DNA from 2 places in the Pseudactinotalea sp. genome. Region 1 is predicted to be linked to the other one. Evidence: predicted binding sites of a transcription regulator. Region 1 holds the regulator's gene; the other holds the start of a gene.
The links. The regulator HspR, encoded in region 1, represses chaperone genes until heat shock. The targets are predictions, from matches to a motif close to AAGTTGAGTCNNNNNGACTCAACTT.
Positions count from the first base shown of each region.

Region 1 (11,489 bases):
GCCACCAGGCTCAGCTCGCGCGCCGGCCCACGGCGAACATGGCGAGCTCCCGCTCGATGCAGTGATCGAGGTGGCTCGCGGGGTCGGTCACGCGCCGCCCACAGGCGTCACAACGGAGAGACTCGCGCACGCCGCCACGGTCGGTGGAACGGTGCAGGTTCAGCAGTGTGTTGGTCACGTACGGGAGACGCGTCGACCAGGCAGGTCATGACGCGCACCACACTGTGATGTATCACACAGGCGGGGTGTCAGCGGTCGAGCACCTGGATCTGGCCGTCGGGAGTGAGCGTGAGTGGCGGCTCCGGGACGCCGAGGTCCTGCCACACGAACGCCGGCCAGCGGGCGAAGAACCCGGCAAGCACGTCGAGCTCGAACGCAATGGCCTCGGGTGTGTGCTCTCGCGGCTGGGTGCGCACCTTGCCGTTCGCGATCGAGAACGGCATGGTGCCCGTGGCCATGAGGTACTCGATCTGGCGAGGGTGCAGCACGTCGTGGGCGAACTTCGGAACCGAGGACCGCACGTCGTAGGCGTCGTTGAACGCGGCGAGCTCGAAGTCGATGGACGGTCCGTTGAAGAGGCGACCCCACCGGCTGTCGTTGGTGACCTGCAGGTCGGGTGAGCCGAACGGGAGCGTGACCTCGTGGATCACCTCGGAGTGGTTCTGCGTGACCGTGCGGGTCTGCGTGTTGCCGTTGGAGTCCGTGTACGTCTCCGTGCGCTGCGTCTGCCAGTGGTGCACGAAGCCCACGAACCAGGAGCCGGTGAAGAACTCACCGTGCACCACGTCCGAGGTGTGGTGGTTCATGCCACCCCCGGTGTGCTCGACCACCGACAGCAGCCCGTCGTCACTGGCCAGGTAGTACCAGGAGGGCCGGTGGTAGAAGCCAAGCCGCATCTCGGGTGGGTTCTGCCGGAACGGTTCGAGCTGCGACCCAGCGCCCTGGACGGCGGTCGCGACCTCGGCGAGCGCATCCAGGTACGCCTCGAGCTCGTCGGGGTCCTTCGGGGCACCGACCTGCGTGAGCTGGTCGCCGTCGACCGCCAGGTTCAGCGGGTACCGGGCACCGAAGGCCGACATCGGCCCACCTGCGACGTTCATGAACGCGTCGGTGAACGCCGGATCCGCGCCGAGCAGCAGGCCACCTCCGGGGAGCATCCCCCGATGCTCGGCCACGACCCCCATGCGGGTCTGCCCAGGACCGGTCGCGACGACCTCGGGCAACGGCATACCGATCGGCATGCACACCACCCGAGCGTCGCCAGCCGCCTGGTACTCGAACACCTGGAAGTCGACTCCGGACCGGGTGCGTCCCACCACATGCTCATCGGTCCCGCGCCGAAACCCGATCCCGAACGGCGGTACCACCAGACCGTTCGCCACTTCGATCGGCGGGTTGGAGTCGAAGTGCCAGCCACGGTCGCGGATCGCCTTGACGTACTTGTGCCGCTTGACAGCGACGTAGATCCCGATCGCGGCACCGATGGCCAGCAGCACCAGCAGCCCGATCACGATCGGCGACGGACCGCCGCCTCCGCTCATGAGCCACCTCGGGATCGCATGATCTCCAGCATCTGCTCGGAGTTCTCCGCGGTCTGCACGATTCCCACCACTGCCTCCAGCGCGAGCCGCACCAGGGTGTTCAGCAGCAGCCAGAGGATCGGCAGGAACACGATCCCGAGCAGCAGCGGCAGGAAGCTCCCGAACCGCAGGGTCGAGACGATGGCGACCAGGCCGGCGATACCGCTGATGATCATGAACAGCAGCTGGAACACCCTGGCGAACTTCGGCGCTCCGAGGCTGGCGTAGCTGAGGTCGAACAGCGCCTTGAAGTAACCGGGCTTGGCCGGCGGCAGTGGGGATGCGGGCGCCAGTGGGGTGTAGGCCGGCTGCTCGCCTCGCCCGTACGGCGCCGACTGGTAGCCAGGAGCCTGCTGCTGCGGCGCCTGCGGGAAAGGCTGCTGCTGGTAGGGCTGCTGCGGCGGCGGTGGAACACGCGGGCCATGAGGTTGCTCGCCCTGCTCAGGCTGACGCGGATAGTTCACGCGAGTCTGGTCATCGGCCTCGCCCTCACGTGGGCCGAACTGGTTCTCGGTCATCTCTCCCCCAAACGGTCGGATCACGGGGAGGCTACCGATCCTTCGCGTCGATTGCCCCGCCGCGGCCGAGCACATCTCCCCATCACGGCCGACGCTGAGCCGGTCGCGGTCGACCGATCAGTCCCGTGTCGGCCGCCAGACGACAAGCGCACCAGCGGTCGTGGTCCGACGCAGCCGCGCTCCCGGCTTGGTGGCGACGATGTCGCCACTCGGTGAGGCTGTGAAGACGCGCGGGCGGTGGCCGCTCATGCCGAGAAGGTGCTCGAGCCGGTCGCGGAGCTGCTCGTTCTCCTCGACCAGCTCGAAGATCCGGGCGATCCCGGCGAGGTTGACGCCCTCGTCCTGGGAGAGTCGCTGGATCTCGCGGAGCTTGTCGACGTCGCGCTCGGAGTAGCGCCGCCCGCGGCCGGTGGCGCGCTGCGGCACGACCAGGCCCAGCCGGTCATACGTGCGCAACGTCTGCGCGTGCATGCCGGCTCGGGCTGCCGCCTCGGAGATGAGGAAGCTCGGCTGGTCGTACCGGGCGGGTGCCATCGTCAGCTCCTGGCCGCCTCGGCGAGCCCGGTGCGCGGGTCCTCGCCCGAGGTCGCGGAGGCGAACTCGGTCAACGCGGAGCGCGCCGCGTCCGAGAGGTTGCGTGGCACCGCGACCTCGATCGTCACGATCAGGTCACCGGTGCCTTTCTTGGTCACCACACCCTTGCCCTTGACTCGCAGGCGAGCGCCCGACGACGTCCCTGCCGGGACCTTGAGCCTCACCGAGGAGCCGTCGAGGGTGGGCACGGAGACGACCGCGCCGTCGACGGCCTCGGGGAACGAGACCGGCACGGTGATCGTCAGGTTGTTGCCGCTGATCCCGAAGACCGGGTGCGGGTCCACAGTCACGGTGACCACGAGGTCACCGGCGGGACCACCACCAGGTCCGGGCTCGCCCTTGCCAGGGATGCGGATCTTCTGACCGTCCTTGACGCCCGGTGGGATGCGGACCTTGGTGGTCCTCCCGTTGACCGTGAGCCCCACCAGGTCGCCCGCCACGGCCTGCCGGAACGGCAGCCGTGCCGAGCTCGTGAGGTCGCGCCCCTTGACCGGTCCGTAGTCGGCACCACCGCGACCGAAGCCGCCGCCCCCGCCGCCGAACAACCCCCCGAGGAGGTCGTCGATATCAGGGCCGCCGGACCCGCCGGCGCTGGTGTACCGCACGCGCGTACCACCACCGCCGGGCGCACCAGCGCCGCCGAACATGCCGCCGAACAGGTCCTCGAACCCGCCGGTGGCACCGCCGGGACCGGAGGCGAACCGCGGTCCGCCTCCGGCCATGGCGCGCAGGGCGTCGTACTGCTGGCGCTGCTCGGAGTCGGACAGGACCGCGTAGGCCTCGCCGATCTCCTTGAACTTCGCCTCCGCCTGCGCGTCGCCGGCGTTCTGGTCGGGGTGATAGGTGCGGGCGAGCTTGCGGTAGGCCTTCTTGATCGCGGCCGCATCGGCGTCCTTGGGCACGCCGAGCGAGGCGTAGAAGTCCTTCTCCAGCCAGTCCTGTCCTGTCATCTCACACCCCTTCCTGTCTCCTCGTTCCTCACTGCGGTCCGACGACCGCGACCCGCGCCGGGCGGATCACCCGGTCTCGGACCTTGTAGCCGGGCTGCAGCACCTGCTGCACCGTCTCGCTGGTGGCGTCCTCGCTCTGGTTGTGCATGAGCGCTTCGTGGATCCCCGGGTCGAACTCCTCACCGACCTCGCCGTACCGCACCATCTCGAAGGTGCCCTGCAGGACCCCTTCGAGCTTCTCGGCGATCGAGGCGAACGGCCCGCTGAGCTCACCGTGCTGCCGTGCGAGGTCGACGTCGTCGAGCACGCCGATCAGCGCCTCCACCACGTCCTCGTGCCCGCGGGTGCGGGCCTCGGTGACCTCGCTGCGCGAACGACGCACGTAGGCGTTGAACCGCTGATCGAGGTTGTAGGTGTCGGCCTTCGCGCGAGCGAGCTGGTCCGCGAGGTCAGCGGCCTCGGCCTTGGCCGAGGCCGCCTCATCGGTCGGGGAGGACTCGGGCGAGCCGACCTCCTCAGGGCTCGCCCCGCCGTCGGGGGATTCCCCGACGGCGGTGGGAGCCTCGGTCTCACGCAGCTCGCCGGTCTCGGGATCGAGCCGCCGCTTGTCGCGGATGGTCGGCTCGCCCTCGAACTCGGGACCGGACGTCACTTGGAGCCCTCCTCCTCGTCATCGACGATCTCGGCGTCCACCACGTCGTCGTCCTCGACCGGAGCGTCCTCGGTGCCGGAGCTGTCGGCCGGGGCGTCTCCCGCGGTCGGGTCGGTGGCGGACTGCGCGTAGAGCGCGTCACCGATCTTCTGCGACGCCTCGACCAGCGCGGACTGCGCCGTGGTGATCGCGTCGAGGTCCTCGCCCTCGAGCGCGGTCTTGAGAGCGTCGACCTTGCTGCGCACGTCGGAGGTGATGTCCTCGGGCAGCTTCTCGGCGTTGTCGGTGAGGAGCTGCTCGGTCGAGTAGACGAACTGCTCGGCGCTGTTGCGCGTCTCCTGCTCCTCGCGGCGCTTGGCGTCCTCGGCGGCGTGCGCCTCGGCCTCGGCGACCATGCGGTCGATCTCGTCCTTGGAGATGCCCGAACCGCCGGTGATCGTCATCGACTGCTCCTGGCCGGTGCCCTTGTCCTTGGCGGACACGTGCACGATGCCGTTGGCGTCGATGTCGAAGGTCACCTCGATCTGCGGCACGCCGCGGCGAGCCGGGGCGATGCCGGTGAGCTCGAAGGTGCCGAGCGGCTTGTTGTCGCGCGCGAAGTCGCGCTCGCCCTGGAACACCTGGATGAGCACCGAGGGCTGGTTGTCCTCTGCGGTGGAGAACGTCTCGGAGCGCTTGGTCGGGATCGCCGTGTTGCGGTCGATCAGCTTCGTCATCACGCCGCCCTTGGTCTCGATGCCGAGGGACAGCGGCGTGACGTCGATGAGCAGCACGTCCTTGCGGTCGCCCTTGATGACGCCGGCCTGCAGGGCCGCACCCACGGCGACGACCTCATCGGGGTTGACGCCCTTGTTGGGCTCCTTGCCGCCGGTGAGCTCGGTGACGACCTCGGTCACGGCGGGCATGCGGGTGGAACCACCCACGAGCACCACGTGGTCGATGTCGTTCACGGAGATGCCGGCGTCACGGATGACGTTCTGGAACGGCGCCTTGGTGCGCTCGAGCAGGTCCTTGGTCATGTCCTGGAACTGCGCCCGGGAGAGCTTCTCGTCCAGGTGGATCGGGCCGTTCTCGCTCATCGAGAGGTACTGCAGCGAGATGTTGGTCGAGCTCGCCGAGGACAGCTCCTTCTTGGCGGTCTCGGCGGCCTCGCGCAGACGCTGCAGGGCGATCTTGTCCTTTGACAGGTCCACGCCGCTGGAGTTCTTCACCTGACCCACGAGCCAGTCGACGATGCGCTGGTCCCAGTCGTCACCACCGAGGCGGTTGTCACCGTTGGTGGCCTTCACCTGGATGGTGGAGAAGTCGTCCTCGTCCTTGCCGACCTCGAGCAGGGAGACGTCGAAGGTGCCGCCACCGAGGTCGAAGACCAGGATGAGCTCGTCCTCCTTGCCCTTCTCCAGGCCGTAGGCGAGTGCCGCGGCGGTGGGCTCGTTGACGATGCGCAGCACGTTGAGGCCGGCGATCTGTCCGGCGTCCTTGGTGGCCTGACGCTCGGCGTCGTTGAAGTACGCGGGCACGGTGATGACCGCGTCGGTGACAGGCTCGCCGAGGTAGGACTCGGCGTCCTTCTTGAGCTTGCCGAGCACGCGCGCCGAGATCTCGGGGGCGCTGTAGCTCTTGTCGTCGATGTCCACGGACCAGTCCGTGCCCATGTGACGCTTCACCGAGGAGATCGTGCGGTCCACGTTGGTGACCGCCTGACGCTTGGCGATCTCGCCGACCAGCACCTCCCCGGTCTTGCTGAACGCGACGACGGACGGCGTGGTGCGTGCCCCCTCCGCGTTCGCGATGACGGTGGGCTCGCCGCCCTCCAGGGTCGAGACCACCGAGTTGGTGGTCCCCAGGTCGATTCCGACCGCTCGTGCCATGGTGTGTGCTCCTTGGTTGAGGTGAGTCTTCCGGGCTCAAGTGTGCTCACGCAGGCTCGCGTGTCAAACTGACTTGAGTCTATGAGGCTCAACTCTTGAGACGCCGTCTTTGTTCCCGATCTCCACCGAGATGGCCGACGGCGGTGTCTCGGGCGCGGTCTGGACGTCCACCCGGTGGGCTCCGCACCCTTCGCAGCGGACGTAGAGCACGTCACCGTGTGACGTGCGGTGGCGGGAGGCGGTCACCCAGGCGTGTTCGTGCTCCCGGGCTTCCGGGGCGGGCTCGGCCGCGTGGACGTGATGGTCGATCGTGGTCATGACGTCATGGTGATGTAATGGTCTTATGCATCTCAACCCTTACGGAGAATACGCGGTGCTGCTCGCGGCATCCCTGGCCGACGACTGGCCCGAGGACCGCGCCGGCATCGTGGAGCGCACCCGCGAGTTCGGCATGACGATGCGCTTCAGCGCCGAGCCCGGCGACCACGCGGGGGTACGCGAGGTGATCGACGACTGGCTACGGGTGGTCGACGCGCACGAACCGGACGAGCGGGCCGCACTGCTCAACACCGAGATGGCCGCAGCGGCGGCATATCCGAGACTCACCGATCACGACGGCGAAGGCTGGCACCTGCACTATCGCGACGAGAAGGCCGGCGTCGCCGCCGTGCTGCGTGCCGTGATCAGCGTGGGCACCTCGCTCCACCTGGTCACCCGCGGCATGCACCGACTGCACCGCTGCGAGTCCGACCCGTGCACGCACGTGGTCGTCGACGTCACCCGCAACGGGCGGCAACGCTACTGCTCGGTCCGATGCGCCAACCGCGCCGCCGTGCGCCGACATCGCGCGGCATCCCACCCGGTGAAACGCTGACCCTGGCGGGCACGCCGCCGTTGCTAGGGTGTCCGTCGCAGCCTCGACCGCGCCGGTGTGCGCGCCGAGGTGGAACCGCTACCGGTTCCCGCGCGCCACGCGTCGCTCGACGCCACCGGCGCACCGCCATGTTCCGCCACGTGGCGCACTCACGTGCGCCCTGATGCAGTAAAGGAGCCGCACCTCCGGGCCTCTCGCCTGCCCTCGAGCCGGCAGTGGCCCAGGTTCGTCCACGCCGCCATCTCACGAGAGGTTCCTCTGTGCCTTCGGCGCACCGCGTCCCCCTGTCCACCTCCTGCCGCGCCAGTGTCTGGCCCGGCGCCGGCCGCCTCGTCCCCACCTAGCTCCGCCCGTCTTCTGCCAGCACAGCACCACTGACACTGACAAGACGAGAGTGAGACACACCCCGTGGGTGACATCCAACAACTGGCGGGACCGATCGTGGTCCTGCTGCTGCTGGCCTTCTTCGGCGGCAGCCTGTACATGTCGATCCGGATCTCGAAGAAGCGCGAGAACGCGGACGGCTACATGACCGGTGGCGGCAAGATCGGCTTCGGCATCTCGGCGGCGTCGATGACCGCGACCTGGATCTGGGCGTCGTCGATGTATGCCTCGGCGACCTCCGGCTACACGTACGGCATCTCCGGCCCGATCCACTACGGGCTGTGGGGTGCGCTGATGATCCTGCTGATCTACCCGTTCGGTCGCCGGATCCGCAAGGTCGCGCCACGCGCGCACACGATCGCCGAGGTGATGTTCGCTCGCCACGGCCGCTCCAGCCAGCTGCTGCTGGCCGGGTCGAACGTGCTCGGCAGCCTGATCAGCCTGACGTCCAACCTCATCGCCGGCGGCGCCCTGGTGGCGATGCTGTCCCCCTTCAGCTTCACGCAGGGCATCGTCACGATCGCCGCAGGCGTGCTGCTGTACACGCTGTGGTCGGGATTCCGCGCCTCGGTGCTGACGGACTTCGCGCAGGTGCTGGCGATGCTCGGCGCCGTCGTCGTGATCGTGCCCACCGTGTTCTTCGCGGCCGGCGGGCCGGAGCTGTTCACGATCGGGGCGGAGAACCTCACGCCGCAGCAGGGCGACTTCTTCTCCTCCGAGGCCTTCTTCCACCAGGGTGCGCCCTACATCGCTGCCGTGCTTGCCTACGCGATCGGGAACCAGACGATCGCCCAGCGGCTGTTCGCCGTGCGCGAGGACCTGATCAAGAAGACGTTCGTCACGGCCACGATCGGCTACGGCGCCACGGTGATCGGCGTCGGCATGCTCGGCGTGATGGCGCTCTATGCCGGCCTCGAACCGATGGGCGGCGACGTCAACAACCTCGTGCCGCAGATGGCCGCGACCTATCTGCCACCGGCGTTGATCTGCCTGTTCTTCATCATGATCATCGGGTCGCTGTCGTCAACGGCGGACGCAGACATGACGGCGCTCGCATCCATCACGATGGCCGACATCTACGGCCAGAACATCGCAGGTAAGCAGCGCGCCAACCCGCGCACGATGCTGCTCGTCGGCCGCCTCACCATGCTCGGGGCGACCACGGCGGCGCTGTGCTTCGCGACCATGCAGTTCAGCATCCTCGACCTGCTGGTCTTCGTGGGTGCCATGTGGGGGGCGCTGGTGTTCCCGGTGATCGCCAGCTTCTACTGGAACCGGGTGACCAATGTGGCGTTCAGCGTCGCGGTCGTCGCGGCACTCGCCGCGTTCCTGCCGGTGCGGTTCTCGTGGGTGGACCTCAACGGCGGCCTCGGGATCGTCAGCGATGTGCTCGCGACGATCGGCATCGGCGTGGTGCTGGGGCTGATGGCCTTCGGCTTCTTCGGGCGCCGGGTGGCATTCGTGGTCGGTGCGGTCTCGGTGGTGGCATCGGCACCGTTCGCGATCGGGTTCCTGCACGACTACCCCGTGCTGTCCGGATCGCTGGTGGCCTACGCCGTCAGCACGATCGTCTGCGTCGGGCTGACGATGCTCAACAAGGACCGCCGCTTCGACTTCGACCTGATCAAGGAGCGCACCGGCAACTTCGACGAACCGCAAGACGACGCCACGCCGCCGCCACCTGCCGGAACGGATGGCGTCCCCGCCTTCTCCGGCGCCCCTGAAGGGAGCAACTGATGGACACCCTGCTGCTGACTGCGTACGTCCTCGTGTGGCCGGTGATCGTGGCCGGCACGCTCTTCGTGATCGTTCGCGCCTTTGTACGCGAGCTGCGCAAGGCCAAGGCCGAAGGTCGCCGGATCATCTGACCCGACGCCGTCGCGCTGGCGGAGCCGCCGTCTCCTCCTGCAGGAGGAGGCGGCGGCTCGCCGAACTCGTCGCTGCGGCCGTGGGCAGCGCACGCGGCTGTTCCTAGCGTCGTTGGTGCCCCGGGAACACACCCGGGCACGACGCAAGGAGATCACAGTGATCGAGGTGAGCGACCTGACCAAGCGCTACGGGTCGACGACGGCGGTGGACGGCGTGTCCTTCACCGCACGGCCCGGTGCTGTCACCGGCTTCCTGGGACCCAACGGCGCCGGGAAGTCGACGACCATGCGGATGATCGTGGGACTGGCGCGCCCCAGTGCAGGCTCGGCGGTGGTGAACGGCCGCCGGTACGCCGACCTGCGCGCGCCGTTGCAGGAGGTCGGCGCGATGCTCGACGGCCGTGCGGCGCATCCCGGCCGCACCGCGTACGGGCACCTGATGGGGCTCGCGCGCACCCACGGGATCGGCCGCGCTCGGGTGCAGCAGGTGATCGAGCTGGCAGGGCTCTCGTCGGTCGCACGCAAGCGCGTCGGCGGCTACTCGCTCGGGATGGCGCAGCGACTGGGGGTCGCCGCAGCGCTGCTGGGCGACCCGAGCACGCTGATCCTCGACGAGCCCGTCAACGGCCTCGACCCCGATGGGGTGCTCTGGATCCGCAGGCTCCTGCGCGAGCTCGCCGACGACGGCCGCACGGTGTTCCTGTCCTCCCACCTCATGAGCGAGCTCGCCGAGTGTGCCGACCGGGTGGTCGTGATCGGCCGCGGCAGGCTGCTCGCCGACGACGATCTCGCCTCGCTCGTGGCGCGGACCTCGACCGGCACCCTCGAAGCCGCCTACCTCGACCTCACCGCCGGTGCCGTGGAGTACGGCGGCAGCGCGCGAGGCACCCAGGTCACGGCCGGGGGCCGGCGATGACCGCGGTCGCCGCCGCTGGCCTGCCGCGCCGCACCGGCGTCGGACTGGGGCGCATCATCGCATCGGAGTGGAGCAAGTCCTGGGGGCTGCGCTCCACCCGCTGGAGCGTCGCAGCGACCGTGGCGATCGGCGCCGTGCTGTGCCTGCTGACCACGATGGACAACGCCGTGGGCGCCGAGGGGTACGGTCACAGCCTCGCGAACCTGGTCGGCAGCAACCTGCTGTTCGCGCAGCTGCCGCTGCTGGTCTACGGAGCGCTCACAGGGGCGGGCGAGTTCGCCGGCCGGAGTGCGGCGTCCACGTTCACGGCCGTGCCGGCGCGCTGGCCGGTGCTCGTGGCCAAGGCGCTCGCGGTCGCGGGCACAGCAGCGATCGCCGCGGTGGCCACGCTCGCCGTGTCCTCGGTGATCCTGCTGCTCGGCCCGTTCGGCCCCGACCTGCAGATCGCGCTCGACGACGGCCAGTCGGTCCGCATCCTGCTCGGCGGTGGGGTCGCGATGGTGCTCCTCGCCGTGCTCGGGCTCGGCGTGGGGGCACTGCTGCGACGTCCGCCGATCGCGATCGCGGTCGTGTTCGCTCTCGGGCTGTCCGAGCTTGCGCTCATGGGCGCCGCCACGGTGGCGCAGTGGCTGCCCGGTCATGCCCTGGTCGCCGTCACTGCCTCGACCGAGTTCCTCGAGGTGGTCTCCTCGATGGGCACGACGGCGGTGGGTCCGTGGGCCAGTCTCGGTGTGCTCGGGGCGTGGGGTCTGGGCGTGCTGGCGCTCGCCGCGCTCCGGCTGGGCCGGGCCGATGTCTGAGCATGCCGTCGCGGTCGCCGGCGCATCGGCGGTGGGCCTGCCGACTCGCCGCGGCGTCGGGCTGGTGCGTGTGCTTGGCTCCGAGTGGGTGAAGGCATGGACGTTGCCCGCCACGCTCTGGTACGTGGCGGCGACGGCAGTGCTGCACGCCACGATCGGCCTCTCGGTCGGCTATAACGCCGAGGCCCCGGCCGCGGGCGGCGTCTCCTCGCTGCTCACCATCGGGCTGGTCGGCTCCCAGGTGCCGCTGCTGATGCTCGGAGTGGTCACGAGTGCGGGTGAGCACGGTGATGGCAGCGCGAGGTCGACCTACGTCGCGGTCCCACGACGGCTCCCGGTGCTGGCGGCCCGATCGATCACGGTCGCGGCGGTCGCCGCGCTGGCCGCGGTCCTCGCGCTCGCGGTCACGTGGCTCGCGCTCCGGCTGTTCGCCGACCGACCCGGCGTCACGCTCACAGCGCCCGACGGCGACCTCGGGCGGG
Region 1 covers NZ_JBMDXJ010000478.1:361-11,849, forward strand. The annotation lists gene ACOJSN_RS21575 (hypothetical protein) at 249-1,541, opposite strand; gene ACOJSN_RS21580 (DUF4282 domain-containing protein) at 1,538-2,098, opposite strand; gene ACOJSN_RS21585 (heat shock protein transcriptional repressor HspR) at 2,216-2,632, opposite strand; gene ACOJSN_RS21590 (DnaJ C-terminal domain-containing protein) at 2,635-3,642, opposite strand; gene ACOJSN_RS21595 (nucleotide exchange factor GrpE) at 3,671-4,294, opposite strand; gene dnaK (molecular chaperone DnaK) at 4,291-6,165, opposite strand; gene ACOJSN_RS21605 (hypothetical protein) at 6,229-6,483, opposite strand; gene ACOJSN_RS21610 (CGNR zinc finger domain-containing protein) at 6,509-7,039, shown strand; gene ACOJSN_RS21615 (sodium:solute symporter family protein) at 7,523-9,160, shown strand; gene ACOJSN_RS21620 (putative transporter small subunit) at 9,160-9,291, shown strand; partial or broken gene ACOJSN_RS21625 (ABC transporter ATP-binding protein) at 9,449-10,111, shown strand; gene ACOJSN_RS21630 (hypothetical protein) at 10,204-11,007, shown strand; gene ACOJSN_RS21635 (hypothetical protein) at 11,000-11,489, shown strand, end outside.

Region 2 (11,489 bases), on a different contig from region 1:
GCAACGCCGCATTCGTGCGGCTGGAGGGCACGTTCGCCGCTCTGCTCCGGGCGCGCGAGGATCTCGGCACGCTCCCGCACGAGATCTCCGACGAGGTCCTCGCCCTGCACGAGGAGATCGCCGAGGCGATCGGTGCGCAGGATCCCGACCGGGCCGAGCGTGCTGCTCGCGAGCTGATCGACGGCGCCCGGTCCGAGGTGCTCGAGCTCCTCGGGGCGCCGGCCACCACGATCGGGCGAGTACTGCGAGGCCTGCGGAGCCGCCGTCGATGAACGCGTGATGTATCGCTGCCACCGCGATCCTGATCGGTGCCGACCTGCTCACGACGAACGTCACGCACCTCCGATGGATCGAAGGACTCACACCACCGTACTGAGCCCGCAGGCGCCGTCGGCCTGTGATGCTAGTCGGATGAAGTTCACCGCAGAGCTGGAGAGCACCGGTGGCAACACGGCCGGGTTTCGGGTGCCGGAGAGGGTGGTGGCCGGACTGGCCGGAGGGAAGCGCCCCAAGGTGACCGTCACCCTCAACGGCTACACGTACCGGTCGTCCATCGCGGCGATGGGTGGCGAGTACTGGCTCGGCGTCGCCATGGCGCACCGCGAGCCGGCGGCGGTCGAGCCTGGCGGCACCTACGAGGTGGAGGTCGAGCTCGATGTCGCGCCGCGCGTGGTCGAGCTGCCAGCGGAACTCGCGGAAGCGTTCGAGGCGGAGCCGGCGCTCGCGCAGGCCTGGGCCGCGCTCTCCTACTCGAACCAGCGCTGCCTCGCCGAGCCGATCGGGCAGGCGAAGGCCGAGGATACCCGCGCGCGTCGGGTGGCGAAGGTCGTCGCGGAGCTGCGCGGCTGACGCCACGCCGTGGTCGGGCGGTCAGCGCGGACTGACAAGACGGACCTCGACGCCCTCTCGGGCGGCGCCTGAGCGCTGCTCGTGGGCGTGATCGCGTGCTGGGCTGCTAATAATGCGCATAATCCCGTTGTCCGGCTGCCCCGGTGCGACCAGGCTGTCTCGTACGAGATGGCTACCAGTCACGGTCGAGGAGGATCGATGCCGAGGCACCGCGTGACGCAGACGGATGTCGCCGCGCTCGCGGGCGTGAGCCAGGCGACCGTGTCCTTCGTTCTCAGCGGCCGCACACCGAGCGGCGTGCGGATCAGCGAGGAGACCCGCCAGCGCGTGCTCGACGCGATCCGGATCACCGGGTACTCGGCGAACCCGGTGGCGCAGCGGCTCGCCGGCGGGCACAACCAGATCCTGGGTGTCTTCACCTACGAGGCGACCTTCCCGCGTGGTGGACGTGACTTCTATGGACCGTTCCTGGTGGGTATCGAGCATGCCGCCGAGCAGATCGGCGTGGACCTGCTGCTGTTCACCAGCGCCAGGGTGGTCGAGGGATCGCGTCGTCTCACCCGCAGCGGTTGGCAGCGGCTCGGCATAGCCGATGGCTGCCTGCTGCTGGGGCAGCACGAGGAACGCGCTGAGCTGCAGCACCTGCTGGACACCAACTATCCGTTCGTGTTCGTCGGACGGCGGGAGAGCGAGGGTGGGCGGCTGCCCTACGTCGGAGCTGACTACCTGAGGGCCACGAAGCGGGCGACCGACCGTGCCGCCGACCTGGGGCACCGACGGATCGGCTACGTCGGACCGACAGGTACCGACCAGCCGACCTTCGATCGGCTGACCGGGTACCGGGCATCGATGGCCGAGCGGGGCCTGCCGACGCAACTCATCGCGCCCGCCGATCCTGTGCAGACCGCGGCCGAGATCGCTGAGCGGCGCGTGAGCGCGATGCTGCTGGCACCCGAGGTCGACCCGGACGAGCTGTGCCGAGCGTTGGCCGGGATGGGCATCCGTGTTCCTGACGACCTGTCGGTGCTGCTGCTGGGACAGCCGCACCATCGCCTGCCCGGGCCGACCCTCTGGTCGGGCTTCACGATCCCCCGTGAGCAGATGGGTGCGCGCGCTCTGCTGCTGCTCTCGCGACTGGCGGGGACCGACGGCAGCCGTGACGAGCACGGCGCCACCGACCTGCACCAGCTCTTGGAGTGCACCGAGGTGGCCGGTGAGACGCTCACCCCGCCGCGAGATCCAGGTGGACCCACCGACCGGCTGCCAGCAGCCCCGAGAGAGAATGGAACAGTGCGTGAGCTCTGACGAGATGAGCGCAGACGTCGTGGTGATCGGAGCCGGCCTCGGCGGCATCGCGGCGGCGATCGCTGCCGCGGAGCGGGGCGCTACCGTGGTGCTGACCGAGGAGCACCCGTGGATCGGCGGTCAGCTCACGTCCCAGGCTGTGCCGCCGGACGAGCATCCCTGGATCGAGCAGTTCGGTGCGAGCGAGCGTTACCGGCGGCTGCGCGAGGGAATCCGAGGCGCGTACCGCCGCACCTACCCGCTGCGCCCGGAAGCCAGGGCGTGGCCGGAGCTGAACCCCGGTGCCGGCTGGGTCTCCAAGCTCTGCCACGAGCCTCGGGTAGCGCTGGCAGCTCTCGAGGAGATGCTCGCACCCTGGCGGTCCTCGGGGCGGATCAGACTCCTGGAGCGGGTCCGCCCGATGGCGGCGAGTGTCGACGGAGACGCGATCACCTCGGTGACGCTCACCTCGGTCCTGGGGGACGGGGCCACCATCACCGTGGCTGCCAGGTACGTGGTGGACGCGACCGAGACGGGGGAGCTGCTTCCCCTGACCGGTACCGAGTATGTGACGGGGTTCGAGTCCGCCGCGGAGACGGGTGAGCCGAGCGCCCCCGCGCAGGCGCAGCCGGACAACGTGCAGGCACTCAGCGTCTGCTTCGTCGTCGAGCACGTCGAGGGCGACCACACGATTGACAGACCCGAACGATACGACTTCTGGAGCTCCTACCGCCCAGCGGCCTGGAACGGTGCGAACCTGCTGTCCTGGACGGCACCCAGCCCGCGCACGCTGGAGATGGACACCCGGACCTTCACCCCGAATCCTGGCGACGACGCCCTGGCGGTCAGGGCCGACCAGTCCCAGAATCCCGGTGACGGCAACTTGTGGACGTTCCGCCGTATCGCTGCGGCCAGCCTGTTCGAGCCTGGCCACTACAGCAGCGACATCTGCCTGGTGAACTGGCCGAGCATCGACTACTTCCTGGCGCCCGTGCTCGATGTCGAGCCCGAGGAGGCCGAGCGCCGCATCGCCGATGCCCGGCAGCTGAGCCTGTCGATGCTGTACTGGATGCAGACCGAGGCGCCCCGCGAGGATGGTGGCACCGGCTTTCCCGGCCTGCGGCTGCGGCCGGATGTGATGGGTACGCGCGATGGGCTCGCCCAGGCTGTCTACCACCGGGAGTCGCGCCGGATCCGGGCGGTCACCACGGTCACAGAGAACGATGTGTCGTATGCCGTTCGCGGTGATCGCGGCGCCACTCGGTACGAGGACTCGGTCGGCGTGGGGATGTACCGCATCGATCTGCATCCCTCCACCGGTGGCGACACCTACATCGACGTGCCCTCCACGCCCTTCGAGATCCCGCTCGGTGCACTGCTGCCGCGGCGCATGACGAATCTGATCGCCGCCAACAAGAACATCGGCACCACGCACATCACCAACGGCTGCTACCGGCTGCACCCGGTCGAGTGGAACATCGGGGAGGCGGCAGGGCACCTCGCGGCCTACTGTCTCGCCCGATCCCGCACCCCGCACGAGGTGCAGGAGCGGCCCGACGTCCTCACCGAATTCCAGCACGAGCTGACCGCCACCGGTGCGCAGCTGCGTTGGCCGGAGGGCGCACACCCCTACTGACAGCCCGCTGATCTCGGACGGAAGCGCACTGATGCCGCGCGGCGGCAGTGCGCTCACGGCCGAGCCCAGATGACGGGTACCCAAGCCCAGCAACGACGCTACGAGGAGAGAGATCATGAACCGACCAAGCAGAACCAGGCGGGCGGCAGTGCTGACGGCTGCCGTCGCAGCGGTCGCGCTGACAGCAGCGTGTGGCGGCGGCGGGAACGCGCCCGCAGCACCAGATGGCCCCGTGGACCTTCGGATGACGGTGTGGAGCGGCAACGAAGGACACCACGAGATCTTCGAGGCGATCGCTGCCCGCTACATCGAGGAGAATCCTGAGCTGGTCAGCAGTGTGTCGTTCGATGCGATGCCCGCTGACACCTACGTGGACGCACTGACCACGCAGATCGCAGGCGGGGATGCCCCGGACATGGCGTGGCTGATGGAGTCCTACGCAGCCCAGTTCGTCGACTCGCGCGTCTTCGCCGACCTGACCCCGGCGTTCTCCGAGACCGAGGGGTATGAGATGGACGATCTGATCCCTGGGGCGATCGAGCTGTGGTCGCGAGACGGGAGCCTGTACGGCTACCCGTTCTCGAACAGCCCTTTCGGTGTCTACGTCAACCTCGATCTGATCGCGGCCGCCGACCAGGAGAATCCCCGGGACCTCATCGCCAGCGGCGACTGGACCTACGACACGATGATGACCGCCGCCGCCGCGGTCGCCTCCACGACCGACGCGGCCGGCTTCCTGCCTCACGACGACCCGTACACGAACTGGAACGGCGCCCTGGGCCAGATGTGGATGGCGTGGGGAGCGACCCCGTGGAGCGCGGACGGCAGCGAGTGCCAGTTCACCGACCCGGCCGTGGTGGAGTTCTTCGACTGGTTCCATACCCAGGTCTACGAGAACGGAACGATCCCGATGCCGGGCGAGGAGTTCGACTTCGCGTCCGGACAGGTCGGCTTCATGATGTCGCAGCTGAGCATGTCGACAGGGCTCGGCGACGGCTTCGAGTGGGACTTCGTCCCTCTGCCTGCCGGACCGGCGGGCCAGGTCTCGGTCGTGGGGCAGGGCGGTGTCGGCGTCCTGGCCCAGAGCGATCACCCCGAGGTGGCTGCTGACTTCCTGGCCTACTTCACCAGTCCCGAGAGCTCCCGGCTGCTCGCCCAGTTCTTCCCACCGCCGCGCACCTCGCTGCTGACGACCGACACGCTCGCCGACGCCGCGCCGGACCTCACGGCCGAGCAGCTGCAGACGACGGTCATCGACCAGTCGGTCGACGCCGTCACCAAGGCGGGGCACCCGCAGATGAGCCAGATCAATGACCCGATCCGGGTCAGGCTGGACTCGCTCTGGGCTCCAGAAGCTGACGCTGCCAGCGTGCTGGCCCAGGTCTGCACCGACATCGAACCGATCATCTCAGGGGACTAGATGGTCTCGGCCGCCACCGGTCGGCGACGCGAGGGGCCGGCGCTGAGTGGCTCCTCGCGTCGCCTGAGACGAATCGACCACGCGGTCGGGCTCGCCTTCGTCGCGCCGGTCATCATCGGTGTCCTGGGACTTGGACTGGTCCCGTTCGGCTACGTGATCTGGTACGCGTTCCATGACTGGAATCCGCTGGTGGGAACCTTCTCCTGGGTGGGTAGCGCGAACTTCAGTCAGCTGGTGAGCGACTCCACGGTCTGGGCCTCGCTCGGCGTGACGCTGGCGTTCGCACTCATGTTGATGGTTCTGAACGTGACCCTGGCGATGGTCTTGGCGCTCCTGCTCGTGCAGAAGCTGCCAGGCACGACGACGTTCCGCGCCTTCTTCTTCTCGCCGGTGGTCGTCTCCACGGTGGCGTGGGTACTGATCTGGAACTTCCTGGTCGCCTCGAACGGTGGCATCAACGGTCTCTTGTCGACGCTGGGGATCATGGGCCCGAACTGGCTGCGTGATCCCGACTGGGCTCTGGTGACGCTGGTGGTCATCCAGGTCTTCAAGGGCGTCGGCATGAACATGATCCTCTTCATCGCCGCCCTGCAGAACGTGCCGGCCGACGTGAAGGAAGCCGCCCGGATCGATGGCGCGAGCCCGCGCCGAGTGCTGACTTCGATCACTCTTCCGCTGATGACTCCCACGGTACTGCTGGTCACGATGATCACCATGATCAGCGCCATGGATGTGTTCGCGCCGATCCAGATCCTCACTCAGGGCGGACCAGGACGCTCCACGACAGTGATCTCCTACCTGCTCTACCGCACCGCATTCGTGCAGCAGGACTTCGGCTACGCCTCGGCGATCGGCGTGCTGCTGTTCTGCGTGGTCCTGGTGATGGCCGCACTGCAGTGGGGTACCCGCAAGAGGTGGGTGCACGATGAGGTCTGATCACGACACCGCCATCGCAGATCGGCCGGTCGCACCGGCACCGGCGCCGTCGCAGCAGCACCCGCCCGATCGCGATCGAGACTCGCGCCGTGCCCGGCGTCGTGGTCGCGTCGGCAAGGTCGCCATGTACGCCTTGCTCATCGTCATGAGCGTCCCGTTCGTCTACCCGCTGCTCTGGATGGTGTTCTCGGCCTTCAAGCCGGCGAACGAGATCTTTGCCATCCCACCCGCACTCTTCCCCAGGGAGTGGACCCTCGACGGCGTGGCACGCATCTTCACGGCGCAGCCGTTCGCGCAGCAGTACCTGAACTCGTTGTACATCGCGGCGCTCGTCACGATCGGTTCCGTGGTCGTGGGAGCACTCGCCGGCTACGCCTTCGCGCGTATCCGCTTTCCGTTCGCGTCGTGGCTGTTCTTGTTCCTGATGGCGGGCCTGTTCATCCCGACCGAGGTGACCATCATCCCGATCTTCCGATGGGTCGCCTCGCTCGGGCTGATGAACACGCACGTCCCGCTGATCATCCTCCCGGTGCTGGGTCCGGGGTCGATCGTTGCTGTCTTCATCTTCCGGCAGTTCTTCCTCTCGTTGCCGGAGGAGCTGGAGGAGGCCGGTCGGCTTGACGGGCTGGGGCGGCTCGGACTCTTCATGCGGATCGCGTTCCCGCTTGCCGGACCAGCCATCGCCGCCGTGGCGATCATGAAGTTCCTCGTCTCGTTCAACATGTACTTCGAACCGCTGATCTTCCTTCGCAGCGAGCATCTCTTCACGGTGGGGCTCGGCCTCACCGGCTATCAGGATCATTACGGTGAGCCGCTCTACAACGCCCAGATCGGCGCGACCGCTCTGACCGTGATCCCGGTGCTCATCGTCTTCCTGCTTGCTCAGCGGCAGTTCGTCGAAGGCCTGTCTCGCACCGGACTGAAGGGGTGAGCGAGGGGACAACCAGTTGCCCATGACGACCGCGGTGCCCGCTGTGGCGCCCTGACCTCGACCGCGTACGAGAACCCACCAGCAGACAAAGGAGTCACCATGCCTGATCCCACCCTTCCCACGTTCTCCCGACGGGCCCTGATGATTGGCGTCGGTGCAGCATCGATCGCCGCCTTCGCTGCCCGTGGCCTGCAGAGCGCACCGTCCGCGTATGCCACATCTGAGGGCACTGTGCTGCCGCTGGTCGATCCGCTGGCCTCCGAACCGGACCGCTCGCAGTTCGACGACTCCGAGCACGTCTTCGCGGCCTACCTCACGGTGGTGGCGCCGATCGCCAACAGCATCCGCGACGAGGACCCCTACTACGGCTGGATGGAGGACGGCTGGTGGCGGGCGCCGCAACAGCCGTACAACGCACGCGAGATGGAGCAGGTCGCCACCCTGACCTGGTTCTTGACACACGAGCGCACGTGGAACCCCTACTTCGCCGACACCAAGCTTCGTGACCGGATCGAGGCTGCGCTGGGCTACTACCTCAGCAGTCAGCTCGCTGACGGTTCCTGGTCGGAGTACGAGTGGGACGTGCCGCACCTCGCACCGACCGGATTCGGGAGCGTGGCCCTGACCACCACGTACCGATACCTGCGTGAGGCCGGTGAGCTGACGGACTGGCTGCCGGAGATCGAGTCTGCCGTCCGTGCGTCGAGCGCGTGGCTCGTCGACCGCTCGCTGGGGCACTGGCGCCAGCCCACGCCGTACACGAACCAGGTCGTGGCCGGCCTGGCGGGTGCGAGCATGACGGCCGACCTCTTCGAGGACGCCGACCTGGCCGCCCAGGTCGCCGAGTGCTGGGCCACCCTGCGGGAGCACGGCATCTCCGATGCGGGGCACAGCCACGAGCCGATGGCCTACGACTTCGACTACTCGTTCATCGTCGCCATGCCGGACCTGGCCGAGGGCGCCCTGGCAGGATTCAGCGAGCCGATCGAGATGGCGCGCTCCATGGCCGAGTTCGTCTCGTACGCCAGCGTCCTGGAGCCCGACCGTGCAGGGTTCCTGCACTGGAGTGCTGCCTCTGCCCGTATCGCAACCTTCACCCAGGAGATGCAGCCCAACGAGGTGCTGGACCGGACCTCCCTGGGCCGGGCGCTGATCGACCACGTCCCGGTGCTGGCCGCCTTTCACCCCACCGACACCGAGATCCTCGCGGCTCGCCAGGCATGGAAGTCAGATCCCGGGCCGATCGTCCCGCTGCAGCGCAGGAGCACCTCGCCTCGGACCTGGATGCACAGCAGCAGGGCACCCCTGGGGCCGAGCGAGGCAGAGCGAGAGGATGCCATCGCGACGCTGCCCTACCTGGCGTCCGATCGGTTCACCGAGCTACGCCAAGCGGGGAGCATCGATCTCGACTACCTGTTCGTGCGGCGTCCGGAGTACTACATCACGACGCTGCTGGGGAGGCGCGCTGGTCACCACGGTCCGTACCAGCGGCTGCGGATGGGCCCCGGACTGCTGTGGCACCCCACGATGGGCGGCCTCGTCTATGTGCTCAACAGCAACGACGAAGATGCGTGGGGTCCGTTCCCTGAGGTCTCGTCGGTGACGCGCGTCGAGGTGGCTCGCACCTACTACTCCGAGCCGTACGGGGAGGGTGAGCGGCTCTCCGCCGCTCAGGTGGGCAACCTGGAGAACGAGTTCAGCGCTGCCTATCTGGATCGCACCAACGGCAGCCACGTGGTGCTGTCGTTCTTCGACGACCACGTGGTGCAGGACATCACGGCTGACGATCCTGGCCGCGCCGTCATCCCGCTGCTGCTTCAACCAGGCGACGTGCTGACCTTCTCGGACGGCACCGAGGTCACCTACGGCGACTCCGTGGAGCTGACCGACATCACGGGCCTCCGGCTGGAGCGTGGCACCGGCACCCTGAACATCGACCTCGACCGCACCAGCACGATCACGCTGGACGTCACCGATCGGGTCAGGATGCACGACTCGCGCCGCCAGCACCTGATCAGGGTCGAGCACGGCGGATCATTGCGGACCACCTACGCGTTTGCGGGCCCGGCTGAGACGGCGTCGCAGGCCCCGGCGGCCGGTGTGCTGAGCTCCGACAACGGCCATCACGGCACCGATGACGGCAACTACGACATCACGATGGACCTGTGGTGGGGCGTGAATGCTCACGGGATGCGGCTGTTCGAGAACGGCGAGCTCCTGGCCTATCGCAATCTCGTCGCGCGCTCACCGCAGCCGCAGTCGATCAGCTTCCCGGTACGCGGACGTCACAACGGCACCTACCACTACACGGCTGAGCTGATCAACGCGGCCGGCACGACGACAGCGAGGGATGTCACCGTCGAGGTTCGGCACGCACAGCCCGGTGCGGTGGTGCTCTCGCATGACAACTACTCCGGCGACGCCGACTTCACGCTCACCACGAACATGTGGTGGGGCACGAACGCGGAGCGATACCGGCTCTACGAGAACGGCGATCTCATCGATGAGCAGCTCGTGGAGAGCAACACGCCGCAGGCACAGTCAGCGGCGACCGAGGTCACCGGTCGTCAGCCGGGTGTGTACCGGTACGTCTCGGAGTTCTTGAACGCCAACGGGATCTCGAGGTCGGCGGAGGTCAGCGTGAGCGTGCGGTGACGCCTGCGGTTCGGCGACCGACTGGTCGGGGTTTCGCCTTGAGTGAACCACGCTCAACTTTGGGCATGTTCGCGCGTTACACCTGACGTAGCGCGAGCCGCCACCCGGGTGGCTCGCTTCTGACCGAAGGTGGGACTCCCATGACTCTTGGCCCCGTTGACCTGTACCGCACCGACGAGGCATTCGTCGCCACGATCGACCTGCCCGGCGTGACGCCGGAGAGCATCGACGTGGACGTCGACGGCCGCATCCTCACCGTCCGTGCCGAGCGCGCCCGGCCCGAGTCCGAGGTCCGCTGGCTCGTGCGCAGCCGCCCGGTCGGCCGGTTCGCCCGCCGGTTCACGCTCGGCGAGAGCGTCGACGCCGAGCGCATCGCCGCGGCGTATGCCGATGGTGTGCTCACCCTCACGGTCCCGCTCGCCGAGCGGGCCAAGCCGCGCAAGGTCGAGGTGACCACCACCGCGCAGGTGCCCACCGCCGTCGAGCGGGCCGCCTGAACACTCCCCTCACCCAGAGGGAGCAACAACGCCGGGAGGGCATGGCCCTCCCGGCGTTCTTGTGTCCTGCGTGAGCGGGCGCCGGGTCAGTGAATGGCGGCGACCCGGTAGCCGGCCTCGTCGACGGCGGCGCGCACGGCTTGCTCGTCGAGCGGCTCGTTCGTTACCACGGTGACCGGGGAGGCCTCGCCCGTGCGCAGCTCGACCGAGACGTTGAGCACGCCGTCGACCCCCTCGATGGCTTCGGTCACGTGGGCGACGCAGTTGCCGCACGTCATGCCCTCGACGTCGACGGTGGTGGTGCGGTCGGTGCTGTTCATGCGTTCTCCTCAGGTGGTGAGCGGGTCAGGAACGGACCAGGCGCGCGATCGCGGCCGAGGCCTCAGCGACCTTCTCGGCACCGGCCTCGGGCGAGGTGCGGGCGGCGTCGACCACGCAGTGCGACATGTGATCCTCGAGCAGCCCGAGGCCCACGGCCTGCAACGCCTTGGTCACCGCAGAGATCTGGGTGAGCACGTCGATGCAGTACTTGTCCTCCTCGACCATGCGAGCGATGCCGCGCACCTGACCCTCGACGCGACGCAACCGCTTGAGGTAGGCGGCGCGGTCGTCCTCGTAGCCGCGGTGGGTGGTGTGGTCATGCTCGGTCATGGTGGCCTCCTGCTACCCAATGTACCCCCCTAGGGTATTCCGTGAAGAGCGCGTGCACGGGCGGCTACGGTTCGGTCACGATTCCCGGACCGAACGTCTCGGTTCGGTATCGACGGCCGAACCGGCTCGCGTACGCGCCTAGTTTGGCCCATATGAAACGGCTCAAACTCGCCGGGCTCACGCTCGTGACAGCCCTCGCATCGATGGTCGGGATCGCGATCATGCCCGCAGCCCAAGCCTGCGGCTGCGGCGGATTCGTCTCACCCGAGGGCGAGGATGTGGCCGCCGGCGCGGAGTACGCGGTGCTGAGCTGGGACGGCGAGACCGAGCGTGTGGTGCTCTCGATGGACGCCATCACCACCAGCTCCGATGCTGCACTGCTGATCCCCACGCCGACACCTGCTGAGGCCGCGCTCGCGGAGACCAGCGTGTTCTCCGAGCTCGAGAAGGTCATCGAGCCGGAAGAGGTGATCACCTACGAGTGGTGGCCGGACCTGGGCTTCGGAGCAGGCGCCGGCGAAGGCGGGGCACCCCAAGGGGCGCCCGGCGACAGCGGTGTCTCGGTCCTGAACACCCAGCAGCTCGGCGACCTGGAGGTCACGGTGCTCGCCGCGAGCGATGCCAATGAGC
Region 2 covers NZ_JBMDXJ010000318.1:988-12,476, reverse strand. The annotation lists gene ACOJSN_RS14235 (FadR/GntR family transcriptional regulator) at 1-272, shown strand, start outside; gene ACOJSN_RS14230 (YdeI/OmpD-associated family protein) at 412-849, shown strand; gene ACOJSN_RS14225 (LacI family DNA-binding transcriptional regulator) at 1,048-2,154, shown strand; gene ACOJSN_RS14220 (FAD-dependent oxidoreductase) at 2,144-3,769, shown strand; gene ACOJSN_RS14215 (extracellular solute-binding protein) at 4,014-5,189, shown strand; gene ACOJSN_RS14210 (carbohydrate ABC transporter permease) at 5,190-6,125, shown strand; gene ACOJSN_RS14205 (carbohydrate ABC transporter permease) at 6,115-7,056, shown strand; gene ACOJSN_RS14200 (hypothetical protein) at 7,156-9,711, shown strand; gene ACOJSN_RS14195 (Hsp20/alpha crystallin family protein) at 9,852-10,208, shown strand; gene ACOJSN_RS14190 (heavy-metal-associated domain-containing protein) at 10,295-10,528, opposite strand; gene ACOJSN_RS14185 (metal-sensitive transcriptional regulator) at 10,554-10,859, opposite strand; gene ACOJSN_RS14180 (DUF2330 domain-containing protein) at 11,012-11,489, shown strand, end outside.
Region 2: the regulator HspR is predicted to act here: its motif matches at 9,747-9,771, upstream of ACOJSN_RS14195 (Hsp20/alpha crystallin family protein).